Regions from separate parts of the Vagococcus sp. 211 genome, predicted to be linked through region 2. Evidence: predicted binding sites of a transcription regulator. Region 2 holds the regulator's gene; the other holds the start of a gene.
What was found. Region 2 encodes NrdR, which represses ribonucleotide reductase genes. Its sites were predicted from a motif close to ACACNATATATNGTGT; they were not measured.

Region 1 (5,114 bases), 710 kb from region 2:
CTATCAACGTTCCTACCGTCTGACGTATGGGTTGTGGGGGGTTCGAACCCTCGACCCACGGATTAAGAGTCCGTTGCTCTACCAACTGAGCTAACAACCCGTTCAGTACAGTATTTATAATAACACTTTTTGTTTTATTCATCAATTGATTAACACTGATTTTTTATCTTAAATGCGAGCGGTTTGTGCAAATTCTACAATATTCCCTTTACCTTCAATAGATCGAGAGAGTTCAAACCACTCCATTAATTGATACAAGCTATCTATCTCTTTCATATTCGACATATCTAAACCTAATTCCTCTCCTAGTAAGAGTATCTCTTCTTCCACACTATCTTTTAATACTTTCTCCACTTCTTCTAGCATTAATGGGTGATAGCAAGCAAGCCCTTCAGATAAACTTAATCCCTCTGTAACGGATTCTTGGTAGTATAAATACAGAAAGAATTGGTTCAGTACAGGGGCAATCATCTCAAAAAAAGATAGATTTGCAACTATTTTATAAGGAAAAACTGATAAAAGTACCTCTTGCATAGCACGCTCATCCCAATTACTTAGGGTTTGTAAGTGGTAGTCAAACATGAATTCACCAAAGTACCGAATAATATCTCTGCTCCCTTGTTGTTCCATATATGTTAATTGTTTATAACCTAGCGTTTTTTCGAAACGATTTATTCTTTCTTCTATTTCCTGCAACATTTCTTTGAACAGTGCTTCTGTTTCAATTTTATCGAACTCTTTATATTCTTGGCTCATCATGTGTTATCACCGTCCACTTTAATTTTGTCGTCTTTTAGCATATCAAATAAACACGCACTCTGTTCAATAAACATACCATGTAAATTTATTTATTGCTACTTCTTTTATTACAACACTCTCTATCCTTATCTATAGTTGTATTATAAAGAAAAACCAATTAAGTTATTTCCTTAAATCCGTCGCCTGATACGACAAAAAAACACCTTTCACTTTACAGTAGTACACGTTTCAATAAAGCAGGTATTTTAATAAAATTTATTTTTTTAAGCTTTCCTTATTCCTCAACCTCTTCCAACCTTTCTCCCTTTTCCTTTCACAAAATGAAAAACAGTGAAAGCTTGATATTATCGACTTGTTAGGCTTTTCATACAAAGGATAGTGGGTCGTAGTAAAAGAGACACTATATCTTGTGTTTTGATTTAATAGGAGGTATACTATTAATTACAAACAACAGGGCAACACGTTGCCCTGTTTAATAGATCAAAACAGGAGTGATTAAATATGAACACATTGACGTTATACACAAAAAACAACTGTCCTCAATGCAAAATGACAAAAAAATTCTTATTAGATAAAGACGTTTCTTTTGAAGAAATCAACTTAGATACTGAACCACAACATATTGATACCTTAAAAGCACAAGGCTTCCAAAGCGTTCCAGTCTTGACAACTGCTGATGAAAAAGTTACGATCGTTGGGTTCCGTCCAGATCAATTAAGAACGTTGGCTGTTTAATATGAAACTAGTCTTCTTTTCTTTAACTGGGCAAACAAGACGTTTCGTAAAAAAGTTGGCTTTACCTGCTTATGAAATTGATGGTACCAACCCTTTCCATGAGCTGAATGAACCTTACTTACTGATCGTTCCTACTTATGACGCCGAAGTCACAGAAGTAGTGAACGATTTTATTGAGTACAAATCAAATCAAGACAATCTAAAAGGCGTAGCTGGGGGTGGCAATTTAAATTTTGCTGACCTTTTTATTTTTACCGCAAAAGACATTGCTCGTGATTACCAGGTTCCTCTGCTTTTCTCTTTTGAGTTTAGTGGAACGGACCAAGATGTAAAAAATTTTAAGAAAGTAGTGGATGACCTTGAATCTTAAACAATTAAAAGATGTTAGTTATTTTGAACTAAATAATGAAATCAATCGTCCTGTGGATGATCAAATCCCTTTATATAAGGATCAAGAAGCCCTAAAGGCTTTCTTTAAAGAAAATGTGGAACCTTGTACTATGACGTTCCCTACTATAGAAGAAAAAATAACTTATTTAATGGAAAATGACTATATTGAAGAAGCTTTCATTGGCAAATACTCAATGACGTTTATCGCTTCTCTTTTCACCTACTTGGATGAGCAGCATTTTACCTTTAAATCGTTTATGGCAGCTTATAAATTCTATTCACAATATGCTTTAAAAACAAATGACGGGACTCAATACTTAGAACGTTACGAAGACCGTGTGGCGTTCAACGCTTTATACTTTGCTGACGGCAATGAAGACTTAGCAATGAGTTTAGCAGAAGAAATGATCTACCAACGTTACCAACCTGCAACACCCTCTTTCTTAAACGCTGGACGTAAGCGTCGCGGTGAACTTGTTTCTTGTTTCTTAGTCCAAGTAACCGATGACATGAATAGTATTGGTCGTTCTGTTAACAGTGCTCTGCAGTTATCTCGTATTGGTGGTGGTGTTGGGATTACACTATCTAACCTACGTGAAGCTGGCTCTCCTATTAAAGGATACGAAGGCGCTGCAAGTGGTGTGGTACCTGTTATGAAATTATTTGAAGATAGCTTCAGTTACAGTAATCAGTTAGGTCAACGCCAAGGTGCAGGTGTTGTTTACTTAAACGTCTTCCATCCGGACATTGAAATGTTCTTATCTACTAAAAAAGAAAATGCGGATGAAAAAATTCGGGTTAAAACACTTTCTTTAGGACTGGTTGTTCCTGATAAATTCTACGAGTTAGCTCGTAAAAATGAAGACATGTATTTATTCAGCCCTTATAGTGTTGAACGTGAGTACGGTGTGCCTTTCTCTTATTTGGATATTACCAAAGAATACGATAATTTAGTGGCTAATCCTAATATTCGTAAACAAAAAATCAGCGCTCGTTACTTAGAGAATGAAATCAGTAAATTACAGCAAGAATCTGGTTATCCTTATATCATCAACATTGATACAGCTAACCGTGCCAACCCTGTTTACGGAAAAATCATTATGAGTAACCTATGTTCTGAAATTTTACAAATTCAAGAGCCATCAATGATTAATGACAAACAACAATATGAAACACTCGGAACAGATATTTCTTGTAACTTAGGATCAACTAACATTGTTAACTTAATGGATAGTCCAAACTTTGGTAAATCTGTCAGAACAATGACGCGTGCACTGACTTACATTACAGATGCATCTAGTATTGATGTTGTTCCTTCGATTAAAAATGGGAATGATTTAAACCATACTATTGGTTTAGGTGCTATGGGATTACATACCTATTTCGCCAAAAATCAAATGGAATACGGTTCTGAAGAATCATTAGACTTTACTAACGTGTACTTTATGTTACTGAACTACTGGACATTAGTAGAAAGTAATAACATTGCTAAAGAACGTCAACAAACCTTTAACCACTTTGAAAAATCAGATTACGCCAACGGTTCTTATTTTGACACCTATATCAACGAACCCATTGCGCCACAATTTGATAAAGTGAAAGACTTATTCCAAGGTGTTGAGATTCCTACAGCAGAAGACTGGAAAGCATTACAAGCCAATGTAGCTGAATTCGGCCTGTACCATCAAAACCGTCTAGCAGTAGCGCCAAACGGCTCTATTTCTTACATTAACGATACAAGTGCTAGTATTCATCCAATCACTCGCTTGATTGAAGAACGTCAAGAGAAAAAAATCGGGAAAATTTATTACCCAGCGCCTCATTTAAGCAATGAGAGCATGCCATATTACACATCCGCTTACGACATGGATATGCGTAAAGTGATTGATGTTTATGCTACTGCTCAAAAGCATGTGGATCAAGGAATGAGTTTAACACTGTTTATGCGTTCTGAAATGCCTGAAGGGTTATACGAATGGAAAGACACGCCAAAACAAACAACACGTGATTTAAACATTTTACGTCACTACGCTTTCCATAAAGGCATTAAATCGATTTATTACATTCGTACATTTACAGACGATGCAGAAGAAATTGGTAGCAACCAATGTGAAAGTTGCGTTATTTAAGGGAGGATCATCATTGTGACATATCAATACTATAAAGCTATTAACTGGAATGCCATGGAAGATATCATTGATAAATCAACATGGGAAAAACTAACAGAACAATTCTGGTTAGATACACGTATTCCACTATCAAACGACTTAGATGATTGGCGTACCCTATCTGAAGATGAAAAAGAAACCATTGGACTTGTTTTTGGTGGTTTGACTCTTCTAGATACCATTCAATCAGAAAGTGCCATTGAAGCACTCAGACCTGACGTTAGAACGCAACATGAGGAAGCTGTATTAAACAACATCCAATTCATGGAATCGGTTCATGCGAAGAGTTATTCATCTATCTTTTCAACCTTAAACACAAAATCCGAAATTGATGAGATTTTTGAATGGACTAACAACAATGAGAGTTTACAAAAAAAGGCTGAAATCATTAACGATATTTACTTAAATGGCACACCTTTGCAAAAGAAAGTTGCCAGTGTCTATGCAGAAACATTTCTTTTCTATTCAGGTTTTTATGCCCCTCTTTACTATTTAGGGAATAACAAAATTCCTAACGTAGCTGAAATCATTAAATTAATTATTCGCGATGAATCAGTTCATGGGACTTATATTGGGTATAAATTCCAATTAGGTTACAATGACTTACCTGAAAATGAACAAGAAGAGATGAAAGATTGGATGTATGATCTTTTATTCAAACTGTATGAGAACGAAGAAACATACACAGAGATGCTTTACGACAAATTAGGTTGGACAGAAGAAGTCAAAACATTCTTACGTTATAACGCCAATAAAGCCTTAATGAACTTAGGAATGGACCCTTTATTCCCAGATACTGCCAATGACGTTAACCCTATCGTTATGAATGGCTTATCAACAGGAACAAGCAACCATGACTTCTTCTCTCAAGTAGGTAATGGTTACCTATTAGGAACAGTAGAAGCGATGCAAGACGACGATTATTTAATCGGTATGGACTAAAAAAAGAGCTACGAAGCGAAAGCTTCGTGGCTCTTTTCTTGTATTCTAAACACAATTTTCTTAGATACGACGTAATTAATCACCGTTGCTAATATTTGAGATATAACAGTAAAAATAAAT
Region 2 (5,114 bases):
CAGACAATTTGTAATGAGTACGGCGTCTTGCTTTTTTGGCTTTTGACGTTTTTCTTGCTGGTACTGCCATTCTTAAACACCTCCTTAAATCTGAGTATATGTAAAATTACATATATATTCCAATCTTACTCGTTATCGTCGTTAAGTAATAACTCTGATAATTTCGCAAGACGAGGATCAATTTTATCTTCTGATTCTAATTCGTCCAAATGTTTCTTGGCTTTCAAATCTTCTTCAGAAATAACGTTCCAAAATTCACCTTTTGGAAGGTCGGTTGTTGTCATCTCTTCTTCTGTTAAAATTTGCAATGGCAAATTCAATAGAATGAAATCTTCAACGGCTTCAGTTAAATCAATCAAATCTTTTTCTAAGACCATGATTAAACTTTTTTCATCTTCTGAGATATCAGCTAAGCCCGCGTACGTGCTCTCTGTCATATAATCTTCATCGATCGTTAAAGTTAATGGATACTTAACTGGTGTTAAAGATCGTGATGAGGGTAATGTTAGCACGGTGTCCATTGTGAAATGTGCCAAGTATCGACCAGTGTCGACTTGGATAAAGCCATCTACACGAATAGGTTCAACAGCTAAAATTTGTGGTTCTCTTTGTTTTAGTGATTCTTCTAAATCAATGGTTTCGGTAAATCTTAGTTGATCGTTTTTAAATTTATTAAGCTCACTTAATGCCCACTTCATATACTCACCCCTTAAGCAACAAAAATAATTATACTAGGGGACTATCCCTTTGTCAATCAGTTTTTACTAAAAAACAAAGAGCCTCTAGCCTTGACGACGATTTTGCCCAATCATGTTGATTTCTTTTGATAAATAACGCACCCGTTCCATGATGCGTTTTGCTTTCAACGGTTCATCTTCTCCTCGCTGAGAATACCTTAAATGCTCGTTTTCTAACTGCGCCATGTTAAAGTTCGACGAGAAAAATGTGGGCAGTTGTTCTTGCATTCGGTACTGTAAGATAACACCTAAAATATCATCTCTGACCCAGCTACTCATGGAATCTGCCCCGATATCATCTAACATCAAAATAGGCGCGTTCTTAATGCTTTCTACTTTCTCTCCTAGGTTATCCTTCCCAATGGCTTGCTTCATTTCCACTGCAAGGGTTGGAAAGTGAACCAGAGTCGTAGAAAAGCCCTTTTCTGCCAAAGCATTAGCAATAGCTCCTAACAAATAGGTCTTGCCTACACCGAAAGTCCCTTGAAGGTACAATCCTTTATGGAAGCCTTTAGGATTACTTTCGTACTGGTTAACAAACTGAATGGCTTCTGAAAAAGCTTCTTTCCGTTCATTGGTCATCTCAAAGCGGTCAAGACGGGCTTCTCGTATGTCCTTAGGCATGTCCATCGCTTTTACTCGGTTACGTACCTCAGCAGCTTTTCTCTCCTCTATCAGCCTCTCTGTGGGCATATAGGTCACATCAATGTAATGATGATTGATAAATAAGGCGGGTTGGTAACCAGGAGCAAGCATGGTGTGATTGTTCGATTCAAATTTTTTCTTCTCTTGCACAAATTCATAAAGCTTCGAATAACTTCTGACAATGTCTTCATCCGTTAGACGCTCTCGGTTGTTAGCGATAAACAATTGCACATCAGGATCTCGCAGAGCTTCTTCCATTAAATCATCAAACTTTTTAGAGAAGCCTCTTTTCTTAAAGGTATGTTCAATGCCTTTACCAATATGATCCATTATGAGTCACCTCCTGATTTTGTTTGTAATAAGCGTAGTTGTTCTTCAAAAAAGGCTTGGTCTTCGGCAGAAACAGGGGTTTCTACTTTCGCGTTTCCCTCTTTGGCCCAATCAGGCAAGGTTTCTTTACGGGACGATTTTCCTTGTCCCCCTTTTTTACTATAGGTGTTTCTTTTAGGTGCCGCTTCTTTTTCTTGTTTTAGCGCTTTGACTTTTTGAAGGCCTTCTTCAGCGGTTTTTACCTTACTTTGAGCCCAGTCGTTCGCAATACTGTTAACCATGTTTTGATTCAGGGAGCTGTTTCCTTGGACAACGAGCATATAATGAATCAACATATTAATCACACTATTAGGCAAACCAGACTGATTCTTCAGATTCTCTATGGTCCACCGCTCATTATTGGCAACATACCCATTTTTTTGCTTTTTAATGGCTTTCAAAAAGACCATAGGCGGGGTTTTTTCACAGGCAATCAACACACCCACTTCCCCTTTAGAATACCCCAAACGGCTCAATTCTGTTTCCCTTAAGCTCATTTGTTTAGACGCCACTTCTTCCTCCCTAGAAACAACAGGGGCTTGTAAGGGTTCTTTCGGGCGTTTCTTTTGATGGTATTCCTTGTAGACACTTTTCTTAAATTCGCTAATATTAATAGTACCTGTCACAAAATCAAAGGCGCGTTGGATGTAATCAGACATGACCATCTCATCGATGCCATATAGATAATGGAAAGTATCAATGCTTTTTTGCAGTTCTTTTTCCATGGTATCTGGGCTAATCGGCATCCCTTTTAGTAAGCTCTTAAAGAAATCCCAATCAAAGGTTTCTTTCTTTATATCCAACTCTATTCCTTTGTCTTTAGACGCACTTTCTTCAATGCCTTCATGCTTTAATAACGCTTCATGGCTTTCCAGTTGGTACGAATTCACCTGATAGACGTCAAGAAACTTCTTCGTGATAGGTTGATAATCTGGAGCTATGTCTATCCTTTTTAAGAAAGAGTCTCTCAGGGCTAGAAAAGCGTCTTCCCCGATTTTTTCTAACAATAACAAAGACAAGACATCATCTTTTAAGAATACTTTCGGCTCTAAAGGTTTTTGTAACACATACATAAAGTGATGGTCCTCGTCCAAAGGTTTGACGTAACTGGTCATCAGCCCAATCCCTTCCAGTTTCAACCGGGCCTCATAGAGTCTTGGAAGCCCAATATCTAATCGGTTCAACAACACATTATGGCGTTGGTTTCCTTTTAGGCCTGTTTCTGCTTCGATAAATAAGGAATGGAGCAAAGCGAAAGCATCGGTGCCAATGATGGGCTGATACAAGCGGTTAATAATTTTTATGTCTGTATCGGTTATCCAATCATTCAAGACCACCGTGTAATAATCTCTGGGTTTTAAATGTTTCCATGGATCATTCATTGTTGCACCTCCCTTTCTTTCTTACTTATCATCGGTTTCTTTATCAATGATTTCTTGTAACTCTTTTAAAAACACACTCATGTCTTTGAACTGACGATAAACACTAGCAAAACGAATGTACGCAATTTCGTCAAGGTTAACAAGGTCTTCCATCACGTATTCTCCAATATCCGTGGTGGATACCTCGTTTTCGCCAATGTTTCTCACTCTATTTTCGACGCGTTCTACCACTTGTTCCATCTGTTCTAAGGACACAGGTCGCTTTTCTGCAGAACGGATCAAACCACGTAATATTTTTTCTCGATTAAATTCTTCTCGTGCACCGTTTTTCTTCACCACAAGTAAAGGAGCCACATCCACTCTTTCAAAAGTTGTAAAACGGAAGGTACACTCTTCACATTCTCGGCGGCGACGTATCGCGCGACCGTCATCTGCTGGGCGGCTATCAACAACACGAGAGCCGTTGTAATGACATTTTGGACACTCCATCTTTCTAACACCTCTCTCAAACTTCCTATTATCCTAAATAATACCAATATTATAACATGGAGTGAAGGCTTTGGTATAGTCAAGTCATATTATCATCATCATCCAACTAAAAAGCACTCATTTTAATCTGTCCCTTCATTATCTTTAGAGAGAATCTATGCTATGATAATAAGCAATAACTGACACATAGGAGTGATGATATGAAGACGACAAAACAGGTTTCTTTACCAGAAGACTGGCTCGAACAGCTCAATTTATCCAAAGAAGACACTTATCTGTTAAAGAAGCAACAACACAAACTCGTTATTGAAAGTACCAACAAGCCCCTAGAGAGTCAACAAATTTCCTTGCGGTGGTTTATCCTTCCCGTCCTAATAACAAGTCTCATCTTTTTTATGACCTTTTATGAGACTGGGCGCTATCAAGTTCCAATGAACGGGGATAAATCCATTGCTAGCATGATTATCCTCCTAGGATTGACAAGCGGGATGATTTCCTTTTCTTTTTTCTTTATTAAGATGAAACGACGGACCGACAATGACGAACTCAGAAAAATTCACTGGCGTAACGTTCCTACGATTATTTTTTCGTTTGTGGTGATCTTGTTACTCGTTTTATTGGGCTTTTTTTGGGTGCTAGGCACGGTGTTTGAGGGGGCGAGCTTTGATTACTACACAGCTACCGCTATTTTCGCAGTCTTTATGGCCATTATTAACTATGTCATGATTATCGCTGCCTTATCTTTTTCATCAGATATGATTATTAAATTACTCATTACCGTTATTATTAGCGGCGTCTTTTTCGCTATGATAACCAATAGCCAAACAAGGTGGTGGCAACATAACTTTAGTTATCTCGGCACCAATGAAGCCTCAAGCAGTTGGCAATTTAATTTAACCTTAATGCTTTCCGCCTTTTTAATGATTGCTTTGATTGACTACTTGTTCGAATCATTGAAACACACAGAACATGATTCTCTCAAATTGCTAATTTTAAGAATTCTCTTAACCCTTGTGGCCATTTCTTTAGCCGGAGTAGGCTTTTTCCCGAACAACGGGCGTGGACAACTGCATCTGCTCCATACTAAATCAGCCACGTGGCTTGTCTATCTCATCGTTATCTTGATTATAGGCATTAAATGGTTGTTGCCAAAAGTGACCAAGGAATTTTTATTTTTTTCTTATTCTATGGCCATTATCCTTGTGATAGCTAATGTGTTATTCCAAACGATTGGCTACTTATCTTTAACGGCTTTTGAACTCATTGCCTTCGCCTTGGCTTTTAGTTGGTTACTCCTTTTATTGCAACACATCCAAAAACTATCCTCAGATAGTCCCCATCAGTTTTACATCACCTTTGAAGCAGAAAAAAATGAGGCCAACCCTTAAGGTTGCCTCATTTTTCATTTGCCAACGATGCCTTCTGCAATAGTGTAATCCCCTAAATAAGGTTCATCCACTCCATTTACTTTTTGATAAGCATCTCGCCCTTT

Region 1: the regulator NrdR is predicted to act here: its motif matches at 1,157-1,172, upstream of nrdH (glutaredoxin-like protein NrdH).

What each region holds. Positions count from the first base shown of each region.
Region 1 covers NZ_CM150475.1:1,857,232-1,862,345, forward strand. The annotation lists tRNA gene ACVWM0_RS08950 (tRNA-Lys) at 28-100, opposite strand; gene ACVWM0_RS08955 (hypothetical protein) at 169-759, opposite strand; gene nrdH (glutaredoxin-like protein NrdH) at 1,261-1,494, shown strand; gene nrdI (class Ib ribonucleoside-diphosphate reductase assembly flavoprotein NrdI) at 1,496-1,864, shown strand; gene nrdE (class 1b ribonucleoside-diphosphate reductase subunit alpha) at 1,854-4,013, shown strand; gene nrdF (class 1b ribonucleoside-diphosphate reductase subunit beta) at 4,029-4,994, shown strand; gene ACVWM0_RS08980 (GtrA family protein) at 5,003-5,114, opposite strand, start outside.
Region 2 covers NZ_CM150475.1:1,145,666-1,150,779, forward strand. The annotation lists gene rpmF (50S ribosomal protein L32) at 1-70, opposite strand, end outside; gene ACVWM0_RS05645 (YceD family protein) at 126-698, opposite strand; gene dnaI (primosomal protein DnaI) at 783-1,712, opposite strand; gene ACVWM0_RS05655 (replication initiation and membrane attachment family protein) at 1,712-3,133, opposite strand; gene nrdR (transcriptional regulator NrdR) at 3,155-3,622, opposite strand; gene ACVWM0_RS05665 (DUF998 domain-containing protein) at 3,823-5,010, shown strand; gene ACVWM0_RS05670 (UDP-N-acetylmuramoyl-L-alanyl-D-glutamate--L-lysine ligase) at 5,025-5,114, opposite strand, start outside.